One region of the Primorskyibacter sp. S187A genome, then DNA from elsewhere that is predicted to be linked to it. Evidence: riboswitches for the same ligand, from Rfam matches in the RefSeq annotation. Region 1 holds a riboswitch; the other holds the start of a gene.
What was found. A riboswitch is a leader RNA that binds a small molecule or an ion and turns the genes downstream of it on or off. The one in region 1 is predicted to bind thiamine pyrophosphate.
Positions count from the first base shown of each region.

Region 2: linked by a shared signal. The riboswitch ahead of ACP15S_RS15320 (thiamine ABC transporter substrate-binding protein) and the one ahead of thiM (hydroxyethylthiazole kinase) in region 1 are both predicted to bind thiamine pyrophosphate.

Region 1 is NZ_JBNAGA010000002.1:1,087,044-1,092,595, reverse strand. It holds gene ACP15S_RS16330 (tripartite tricarboxylate transporter TctB family protein) at 1-209, shown strand, start outside; gene ACP15S_RS16325 (tripartite tricarboxylate transporter permease) at 278-1,795, shown strand; TPP riboswitch at 2,037-2,125, shown strand; gene thiM (hydroxyethylthiazole kinase) at 2,177-2,953, shown strand; gene thiE (thiamine phosphate synthase) at 2,950-3,585, shown strand; gene thiD (bifunctional hydroxymethylpyrimidine kinase/phosphomethylpyrimidine kinase) at 3,582-4,388, shown strand; gene ACP15S_RS16305 (ABC transporter substrate-binding protein) at 4,385-5,323, shown strand; gene tenA (thiaminase II) at 5,320-5,552, shown strand, end outside.
Region 2 is NZ_JBNAGA010000002.1:887,752-893,303, forward strand. It holds gene ACP15S_RS15305 (cytochrome c1) at 1-399, shown strand, start outside; gene ACP15S_RS15310 (ATP-binding cassette domain-containing protein) at 486-1,184, opposite strand; gene ACP15S_RS15315 (thiamine/thiamine pyrophosphate ABC transporter permease ThiP) at 1,171-2,667, opposite strand; gene ACP15S_RS15320 (thiamine ABC transporter substrate-binding protein) at 2,643-3,623, opposite strand; TPP riboswitch at 3,665-3,785, opposite strand; gene aroC (chorismate synthase) at 3,876-4,979, shown strand; gene ACP15S_RS15330 (thioredoxin family protein) at 5,036-5,455, opposite strand; gene ACP15S_RS15335 (cytochrome c biogenesis CcdA family protein) at 5,474-5,552, opposite strand, start outside.

The DNA of each region.
Region 1 (5,552 bases):
TCATCTCCATGTACGGGGCGATTGCAGTCTTCCTGTTCTACTACATGTGGTTTCTCGGACGGCACGGGTTGGTCTTCACACTCGCGGTCGCGCTGATCACACCTGTCGCGCTGTTTTTCTTCTTCGAAGGCGCGATGCAGATCACGATGCCCTCGGGCCTGCCGTTTACCGATCCGGTGTTCGATATCCTCTACGACATCATCTACTGACACGACCCGCTCCGATCCCCTAAGGCCCCTCTCGCCAAGGCAGGCCACTTTGAAGAAAGCCTCTGACTATGGAAGTTCTCGCCCTGCTGGCTGACGGCATGCTCCTGTCTCTCCAACCGCTCAACCTCATGATGATCCTGATCGGGGTCACGGTCGGGCTCTTTATCGGTGCGATGCCCGGGCTGGGCTCTGTCAACGGCGTGGCCATCCTTCTGCCCGTGACCTTCCTTGTCCCTCCGGGATCAGCGATCATCTTTCTGGCCGCGATTTACTATGGCGCGATGTATGGCGGTGCGGTCTCCTCTGTGACGCTGGGGATCCCCGGCGCGTCAACTGCGGTGGCCACCACCTTTGATGGCAGGCCACTGGCCCGGCAGGGCCGCGCGAGCCTCGCCCTCGTCACAGCTGCACTGGCCTCTTTCATCGGCGGGACCGTGGCCAACATTCTCTTCACGCTCTTCGCCCCCGTGCTGGCCTCCGTTGCCCTGTCTTTTGGTCCGCCCGAGGTCTTTGCGCTGATGCTGTTGGCCTTTGCCACGTTCGTGGGTCTGGGCGGCGACGATATCCCCAAGACGATCTTTTCGATCTGCTTCGGCCTCGTGCTGGGCGCCATTGGCTTTGACCAGATCTCCGGCGCGCCCCGGCTTGTGCTTTTTGATTACAACGGCTTCCTGCAGGGCATCGGCTTTCTGGTTCTGGCCATTGGCGTCTACGGCATCGGCGAGATGATCTGGACCATTGAGCAAAGCCGCGGCGAGGTGGAGACGACCACGCCCAAGATGACCGTGAAAGGCATGGCGGCAGACACCAAGGAAGCCACGAAGCGCGGCTGGCGCGGGACGATGATCGGCTCGTTTCTGGGCTTTTTCGTGGGCGTCCTGCCTGCGGCGGGCGCGACGCCCGGCTCGCTCATGTCCTACGGTGTCACGAAGATGATCTCCCGCAAGCCCGAGGAATTCGGCAAAGGCTCTCCTGACGGGGTTGCGGCGCCGGAAGCGGCCAACAATTCGGCCTCGACAGGCTCAATGCTGCCGATGCTGACACTGGGCATTCCCGGCTCGCCCACGACAGCGATCCTGCTGGGCGGTATGGTGATCTGGGGCCTCGTCCCCGGCCCGCGCCTCTTCGTGGATGAGCAGGAATTTGTCTGGGGCCTGATCGGCTCGTTCTACATCTCCAATCTGGCCGCGCTGCTGATCAACCTGGCGTTCATCCCGCTCTTCATCTGGATGCTGCGGATGCCGTTCACGATCCTCGCGCCGATGATCTTCGTGCTCTCGATTGCGGGCGGCTATGCGGCGACGCGGGACATGTTCGACATCTGGCTGATGGTGGTCTTTGGCCTGGGCGCATTCTTCCTGCGCAAGTTCGACTACCCGCTGGCCCCCGCCGTGCTGGCCATCGTTCTGGGCCCCATCGCGGAGCCCACGCTGCGCCAGTCGCTGCTCTTGTCCTCGGGTGATCCTTCGATCTTCTTCACCCGCCCCATCGCGGGTCCGATCACGATCATCGCCCTCATCCTGATCTTCCTGCCCGCCGTCAAAGTGATCCGCCGCTGGGCCACAAACAGGAAGGCGGCGGCCTGAAGCGGGCGGCCATCCGTCTAGCGCCTTGCGCGGTGCCGTAAGCAAATGCGCACGAGAGAGAAAGCGTTGCGGCGAGGTGCCTAAAAGAAGAACACCGTCAGCTATGCGGGACGAAGCCGTCATTAGATCTCCTCAACCTAAGGCCCCCTTTGGTCACATCGGAACCCAGCGAGACTTGACTTGGCCGGTCCGCGCACAGGTATTGGGGACGCTTGACCATCCTCGCAACTTGACCTAGCGTCTCATTCGCCAGGGGCGCTGAAAAGCTGAGACGTACCCTTTGAACCTGAACCAGATAATGCTGGCGGAGGGAGGTCACAGTCGCTTTTGACCAAGCTGACAGGTGCTCTTTTTCTTCGCCAAGATGAGAAAGAGACGTATATGTCGTTCAATGACATTCTGACCCCACTGCGTGCGCAAAACCCACTTGTGCAGTGCATCACAAACTATGTCGCCATGAATATAGCCGCGAATGTCGTTCTTGCGGCCGGTGCCTCGCCTGCGATGCTGCATGCTGTCGAAGAAATCGAGGATTTCACGCCGATTTGCGGGGCACTGACAATCAATATCGGCACATTGGACGGCGCTTGGGCGGCCTCCATGATGGCTGCGGCCAAGACGGCCAACGCCAGCGATGTGCCTTGGGTGCTGGACCCGGTCGCGCACTTCGTAAGCGCCTATCGCAAAGGCGTAGCACAGGACTTGCTTGTGCAGCGCCCGACGATCCTGCGCGGCAATGCGTCAGAGATCCTGGCACTTGCCGGTGAGGCAGGCAGCGGCAAAGGCGCGGATAGCGGTGACAGTGTCGATGCGGCCAAAGGCGCGGCTGAGGCCTTGGCGCGGGATTATGGCGCAACCGTTGCTGTCACTGGCCCTGTGGATTTCGTCACGGACGGCACGCAAAGCGCCGAAGTCACTGGCGGCTCGGCGCTCATGCCGCAAATCACGGCACTGGGGTGTTCTCAGACAGCACTCATGGGCGCTTATGCAGCCGCGGGGCCCGCGTTTGACGCCGCGCTCGGTGCGTTGGCGCATTTCAAGGCCGCCGGCAATGTTGCCGCCTCGCAGGCCACGGGGCCGGGCAGCTTTCAGGTCCACTTCCTTGATGCGCTGGCATCGGTCGGGCCGGATGATCTGGCCCAAACGGTGCTGGGATGACGGGGCTGCGCGACAGTCTTGGGTTGTATCTTGTGACCGATCCGCAGCTTTGCGCGCCGCTCGGTGTGGTGGAGACCGTGCGCCGCGCCGTGGCGGGGGGTGTCAGCTTTGTTCAGCTGCGCGACAAGACGGCGACAACGCGGGAGCGTGTCGAACTGGCGCGCGGATTGAAGGACATGCTGTCAGACAGTGGCGTCCCGCTTGTGATCAATGACGATGTGGAGGCTGCTGTCGCTGCTGACGTGGACGGCGCGCATATCGGTCAGGGAGATATGACACCTGCGCAAGCGCGCGCGCAGCTTGGGCCGGGCAAGGTGCTGGGCTTGTCTTGCGAGACGCCTGACACGGTCAGGGCCGCCGATCCGTCCTTGGTGGATTACCTCGGCCTCGGCCCTGTCTTCGGCACAGCCACCAAGACAGACCACGAAGCGCCCATTGGGTTCGACGGGTTGGCATCGCTTGTGGCGCTGACGCCGCTGCCCACTGTCGCCATTGGCGGGCTCAAGGCGGAACACGCAAGGCCGGTGCGGCAAAGCGGGGCGGATGGGCTTGCGGTTGTCTCCGCGATTTGCGGGCAGCCCGATGTGACCGCGGCGGCGCAAGCATTTGCAAAAGAGGAGCGGTTCAAATGATTCCCAATGTTCTCAGTATCGCAGGCTCCGATCCATCGGGAGGGGCTGGTATCCAGGCCGACCTCAAGGCGATGTCGGCAAACGGGGCCTATGCCATGGCAGCCATCACCGCGCTGACCGCGCAGAATACCCAAGGCGTAAGCGGCATTCATCTTGTCCCGCCGGAGTTCGTGCAAGCGCAAATCAAGGCCATTTTCGAAGATATCCGCGTTGATGCCGTGAAGATCGGCATGATCGCCAACGCCGAGATCGCTGCCGCCGTGGCCGAGGCGCTGCAAGGTTGCGATGCACCGATCGTGCTGGACCCGGTTATGATTGCCAAAGGCGGCGCACCTCTGTTGCAACCGGACGCGGTGGGCACGTTGCGGACGCGACTTCTGCCCTTGGCCTTTGTGTTGACGCCCAACCTGCCGGAGGCCGCGCACCTTCTGGACAGGCCGATTGCGCAAACCCGCGAAGAGATGGCGCAGCAGGCCCGTGCGTTGATCGCCCTCGGGCCGAGCGCCATCGTGATGAAAGGTGGCCACCTTGACGGAGCAGACAGCCCTGACTGTCTGGTCACCTCGGACAATGTAACGTGGTTTGAGGGCGCGCGCACGGCGACGCGGAACACACATGGCACCGGTTGCACCCTGTCGGCCGCGCTGGCCGCGCAGATTGCTCGCAAGCAATCTTTGCCCAAGGCAGTCGCTGCCGCCAAGGCCTATGTCAGCGATGCCATCGCCCATGCGGATGACTTGTCTGTCGGGTCGGGCCACGGCCCCACCCATCACTTTGCAAACCTTAAAGGACTGTCCCGATGAAAAAGACCCTCTCTGCCCTTGCCCTGTCCCTTTGGGCCGGACCGCTTCTGGCGCAGGATCAAATGACGCTGCTGCTGGACTGGTTCGTAAACCCCGATCACGGCCCGGTCATCATCGCACAGGAGAAAGGCTATTTCGCCAATGAAAACCTTGAGGTCGAGATCATCGCCCCCGCTGATCCGTCGGCCCCGCCCCGGCTTGTCGCCGCAGGCCAGGCAGAAATGGCAATCTCGTATCAACCGCAACTGCACCTGCAACGCCATGAAGGCCTGCCGCTTCGCCGCATTGGTACGCTGGTCGCCACGCCGCTCAACTGCCTTTTGGTGTTGGAGGACGGCCCCATAGAAACGCCAGCTGATCTGGCAGGACGCAAGATCGGTTTCTCTGTCGGTGGGGTCGAGGATGCGGTTCTGAGCGCCGTTCTGGGCACGCATGGCGTGACGCTGGATCAGGTAGAGCTCGTCAACGTCAATTTCTCGCTCTCGCCTGCCATCATGTCCGGTCAGGTCGATGCGGTAATCGGCGCGTTTCGCAATTTCGAGTTGAACCAGATGGATATCGAAGGCGTTGCAGGCCGCTGTTTCTACGTCGAGGAGGAAGGCCTGCCCACCTATGATGAGCTGATTTACGTGGCCAACCTCGATACGATGGATGCCGATATGGTGCGCCGCTTTCTGGCCGCGACCGAACGCGCCACGCAATACATCATCAACCACCCCGAAGAGAGCTGGGAGATCTTCGCAAGCACCGCGCCCGAGTTGCGCGATGAACTCAACCGCCGCGCCTGGTCTGACACGCTGCCGCGCTTTGCCTTGCGCCCTGCCGCGCTCGACACGGGCCGCTACGCTGCGTTTGAGGCCTTTTTGCAGGAGGCTGGCCTGATCCCGGCGATCCACCCGGTTTCTGAAATCGCAATCGACGTGAGCGCCCAATGAGCGCGCGGGACTATGGCCGCAGCTTTGCGCTCTGGCGCGCGGGATGCGAGGACGACTGGCACACCTACACCCACCATGCCTTTGTCGAAGGCCTGCGCGATGGCACGTTGCCGCGCGCATCCTTCCTGCATTACCTCATTCAGGACTATGTGTTCCTGACCCACTTTTCGCGTGCATGGTCCATGGGCGTCGTGAAGGCGGAAACGCTGGATGAGATGAAAGCCTGCGC
Region 2 (5,552 bases), 200 kb from region 1:
TTCCACGGACCATACGGTCTGGGCATCAACCAATTCTTCAAAGGTATGGGCGGCGCGGAATACATCGCCTCCCTGCTGACCGGGTATACTGGTGAGGAAAAAGAGGAAGCCGGCATCATTCTCTATGAGAACAAGGCCTTCCCCGGTGGTTGGATTTCTATGGCGCCGCCGCTCTATGGTGATGATGTCGAATATGCCGACGGTCACTCAACGGATTTGCACCATGTCAGTCAAGATGTTGCAGCCTTCCTGATGTGGACCGCTGAGCCGAAGATGATGGCGCGTAAGGAGGCAGGCTTTGTGGGCTTCCTCTTCCTGACGGTTCTCTCTGTGCTCCTGTACTTGACCAACAAGCGCATCTGGGCACCTATCAAAAAGAAAGCCAAGCAAAGCGCGTAATGCGCTGAGCGATGCTTTGTAGAATTGGAACGCTCCGCACGGAAATCCGTGCGGGGCGTTTGCGTTTCCGGGTTCGCTCTGGGACCTCAGGACGGCGCCTGCCCGAGATATTCCGCGAGATCAGGGGGTGGGTTTGAGAGTAGGTCTTTCGTTGGCTTGGGTTCTGACAGCACGCCGCGCGAGACAACGCTCGTCTGATGCGCAATGCGTGCTGCATCTGCTGGATCATGTGTGACCATCAGGCAGGTGAGGTCCTGTTGCGCCGCGATGTGTGCAACGAGGTCAAGCATGTCTTTCTTCAGCGCCGGACCCAGCGCCGCAAATGGCTCATCAAGCAAAAGAACAGGCCTGTTTTGCAGCAGCACACGGGCCAATGCGACGCGGCTTTGCTGACCGCCAGATAGCTCACGCGGCTTGCGCTTCTCCAGGCCATTGAGGGCGACTTTCGACAAAGCGGCACTGATTTGATCAAGGTGGTGACTGGTTGGGCGCTTGGGCGTCAGGGCCAGCGCAAGATTTTCCGTAACGGTCAGATGTGGAAACAGGTTGTTATCCTGAAACAGCATCGCAACTGGACGCCGCGCTGGGGATAGGCGCAAGAGAGAAATTCCGTGCCAGGTTATGTCGCCTGAAAATGGTGTCAGGAAACCTGCAATCGCACTCAAAACAGTTGATTTTCCGGCCCCTGACGGGCCGAGTATGGCTGTTACGCCGGGACCAAACTGAACGTCGGCTGCGAGGGAAAAGCTGCCCTGTTTGAGTGTGATGTTTTCAAGCTTCAACACCGGCGCGCCCTCCGCGATCAAACACCCAAAACAGAAGCAGGCTCAGCGCAAGAAGCAGCAAGGCCGCACCTTGTGCCGCTTCCATCTGGTAGCTTCCCATCAACCGATAGATCTGGAGTGGAAGCGTCGCGCTGTCGCCATCGGCGAAAAGCGTGATTACCCCAAGATCGCCCATGGACAGGGCTGCTGTGAGGCCGGCCGCAAAGCCCAAGGGGCGACGCAGCCGCGGCAGGTAGATGATACGCCAACGCGCATAGACCGAAAGCCCCAAGGCGTCGGCCAAACGTCCGAAGTCGGCCCGGGCCGCATCGACTTCCGGTTTCAGGATGCGCAACGCGAAGGGCAGCGCCATCAGCACGTTGACAAGCATGGTGACGGGTAGGGCCACGTCGCCTGGGCGGACATATGGCCGAAGCAACAGAAACAGCCCGGTGCCTAAGACAAGTCCGGAGACTGATATTCCGAGAAGCGACGCCATTTCGCCTGCGCGGCTGACCAGCGCCAAAGCGAAGCAAATTGTCAAAGCTGTCGCGCCTAGCGCAAGCACTACAGACCGAAGCGTGGCGTCCCAAACTGACGAAGGCAGGAGCGCGAGCCCGGGCGCGCCGGAGAGGACCACTGCGGCAAGGGGGAGGAGCAGAAAGGCAGATGCCAGCGCGATCCAGATCGCATCGACCCCGGCGTGCCCGTCCCATCGCTGCACCACGCGATCAAAACCGGCGCCGAAGCCTTCGGTCCGCGCAAGCCGGAGTGCCAGCGCCCCTGCCGTGAGGCCCAGCCCGAGCTGCACCATTGCCAGCGTTGCCGCGCGAGAGAGGTCAAAATCGAATTTGAAGGCTTGATAGATTGCGAGCTCTACCGTCGTTGCCCGGGGGCCGCCGCCCAGCGTCAGCGCGACAGCGAAAGACCCGGTGCATATCACAAAAATGATCGCAAACGCCCCCGGACAGACTTGCCACAGCATGGGGCGCTCCAACACACGCCCAACGGGCGCGCCGAGGCTTGCGGCCACGTGAAGACGTTCGGCTGGAATGGCCAGCCATCCCTGCAAGATCATGCGGACGGCCAACGGCAGGTTGAAGAAAACATGCGCAAGGATGACGCCATGGTAGCCGTAGATATCAATGCGCGGCGCACCAACCGCACCCAAAATGGCGTTTACCCAACCATTGCCTCCAAAAACCGCCAGAAGCCCAAGGATGGCCACGATGACCGGGAGAATAAAGGGGGCGCCCATGATCGAGATCAAGAGGCCACGCCCGGGAAAATGACGCCGGGCGAGGGCGCGGGCCACAGGGATGGCGAAGCAGACAGACAGGGCCGCAGACAGAGCGGCTTGCCATATCGTGAAGCGCAGCGCTGCCCAATCACCCACGGTCAGGGCGGCAAGACTGCCGCCCGTATGCAGAACCTTCGCCACGGGGCCAATGACCAGCCCCGCAACGATCAGCGCTGCGATTATTGCGAGAGCGCGCTGCGCCATGCCTCGATCGCCTCATCACGAAGCGCTGCCGCTTCGTCCTCGGTGTAGAACAAGACCTTGTCTGGCAAGGGCAGGGTTTGGAACCCTTCCGGCCATTTGTCTTGCGGCAGGGCCGCGGGGAGAGACCAGTTCGACGTCGGGATCATGGACTGGAATTCTTCCGTCAGGATGAAGGCCATGAACTGATCGGCGAGTTCGGAATTGTCCGTGCCCTTGAGCTTGGCGGCCAGCTCGACCATGAAGTAGTGGCCTTCAGGGAAAATCGCGGCGGATTTCGTCAGGTCTTCCTCTGCGATTATGTGGTAGGCGGGGGACGTGGTGTAGCTGAGGACCATGTCGGCCTCACCATCTGTGAAAAGGCCATAACTCTCGGACCAGCCTTTGGTCACCGTCACGATCTTGGGTGCCAGCTTCGCCCAGGCCGCTTCCGCGTCGTCGCCATAAACAGCCTTGACCCACAGCACGAGGGCAAGCCCGGAAATCGAACTACGCGGATCCTGAATGACGAGCCGGAGATCATCCGGCGCTTCAAGCAAATCTGCAAAAGAGCTTGGCGGCTCGGACACCAGCGTGTTGTTGTAGATGAAAGCCGTATGCCCGTAGTTGAAGGGCAGGAACGTGTCGTCTGACCAATCCAGAGGAAGCGTCAGGGAAGAGGTGTCGAGGCCATGCGGCGCAAAGAGGCCACTCTCGCGGGCCCGTTTGGTCACATCGGTGTTGAAGCCAATGGCGACATCAGCCTCCGTTTGCGGCCCTTCAAGCAGCAGGCGGGGCAGAAGTTCGCCCGTTTTGTAAACGAGATCACAGCCGCACCGTGCCTCAAAGGCGGCCTCGATGCCGGGGCCAGGGCCCCATTCAGAGGCGAAGTAATCGGGTGCGTAGACAGTGAGAACGGGGGTCTCCGCGAAGCTTTGCGTCGCAAGAAACAGTCCCGCAACGAGGGGAAGGGCCTTCATGAGGGCAACTCCATCATTGGGGGCGGGGGTGTTGGGGGGCGCTTTGATGCGCCGACCTTCCCTCCGCCGGTTCTAGCCGGTTCAGGTTCTACGGGTTCGCTTGCGCATCTCAGCTTTGCTTGGGTCAATCAGACCGTGAGCAAAGCACCCCGAGGTATCTTCAGACGTAGACCGATCTCCTGACCGCATCAAGGACAAACCGCTTGAGGCTCTGTGGCCACGCGATTATCTCAGACGGAAAGGAGCCAACCCATGTCGTTCAACACTTTTGGCCATATCTTCCGCGTGACCACTTGGGGCGAAAGCCACGGGCCGGCTTTGGGCGCAACGGTAGACGGCTGCCCGCCCGGCATCGAGATTGATGCGGGCTTTCTCCAGCATTGGCTCGACAAGCGCAAACCAGGCCAGAACAAGAACACGACCCAGCGCAAGGAGCCCGATGCGGTCGAGATCCTCTCAGGTGTTTTTGAGGGCAAATCCACGGGGCACCCCATCCAGCTTCTGATCCGCAATACCGATCAGCGCTCCAAGGATTATGGTGATATCGTCGAAAAGTTCCGGCCCGGCCATGCAGATATCACCTACTGGCAGAAATACGGCATTCGCGACTATCGCGGCGGCGGGCGCTCTTCGGCCCGCGAGACAGCCGCACGTGTGGCGGCGGGGGGTATTGCCCGGGCCGCGCTGGCACAGCTTGCGCCCGATCTCAGCATTACGGGTTACATGACACAAATGGGCGAGAAGCACATCGATCGCGCCCGGTTTGACTGGGATGAGATTGCCCGAAATGACTTCTGGATCCCCGATGCGGCGGCTGTATCGGAGTGGGAGGCGTATCTGACCCATCTGCGCAAGGATGCGCATAATTCTGTGGGCGCTGTCATTGAAGTTGTGGCGCAAGGTGCGCCCGCTGGTCTGGGCGCGCCGATTTACGGCAAGCTCGACACGGATCTTGCCGCTGCCATGATGAGCATCAACGCGGTCAAAGGTGTTGAGATTGGTGAGGGTATGGCAGCTGCGGGGCTCACCGGAACCGAGAACGCGGATGAGATCACCATGGGGCCGGATGGGCCTGTCTACAATTCCAATCATGCTGGTGGCATTCTGGGCGGTATCTCAACAGGGCAGGATATCGTGGTGCGCTTCGCGGTGAAGCCGACCTCATCCATCCTGTCGACCAGAAAGACGATCACCAAAGCGGGCGAGGACACCGAGATCATCACCAAGGGCCGCCATGACCCTTGTGTTGGTATCCGCGCTGTTCCGGTTGGGGAGGCGATGATGGCCTGTGTGATCCTAGATCACATGTTGCTCCACCGGGGGCATGTCGGTGAGAACCAGGGCCGGATCGGATGATGTTCCGAGGCGCACCCCTGAAGCGGGGTGCGCTTTGATCATGAGTGCCTTTGGGTTCAGGCGCTGGCCGCGTTCAGGGCGGTATCCATCAGGGACTTGATCCGTTCCTTGCGCGTTTCCGCGACGATCCGGCCAAGCTCTTCATCGCCTTTCATGACAACCAGTGTCGACCGCCGCGGGATCTTGAGCCGCTTGGCCATTTCGCTGCTGCCATAGGTGTCCCAATCCACATTGATAAAGGTAATGCGCTCGCCATAGGCGGCGTTTTCCTTCTTCAGCGCTTCAATGGCACGACCCTGCGCCCGGCATGTGCCACACCAGCTTGCCTTGAAATCGAGCAGAACGGTGTCGCCCGCGTCGAGCCGCTCTTTCAGAAGGCCGGGGCGATAGTCCAGTGCGGCAGCTGACGCAACTTGCGGAAGGGTCATTGCCGCAGCGCCAGCGCTGGCGGTGATCATGAATGTTCTACGGTCCATCAGGTCCTCTTTGGTTGGTTATATGGAAACGGATAAATCGACGAGCCAGGGCGGCAGGTTATCCAACGCCCAGATTTCGATCACGTGATGCAAGCCA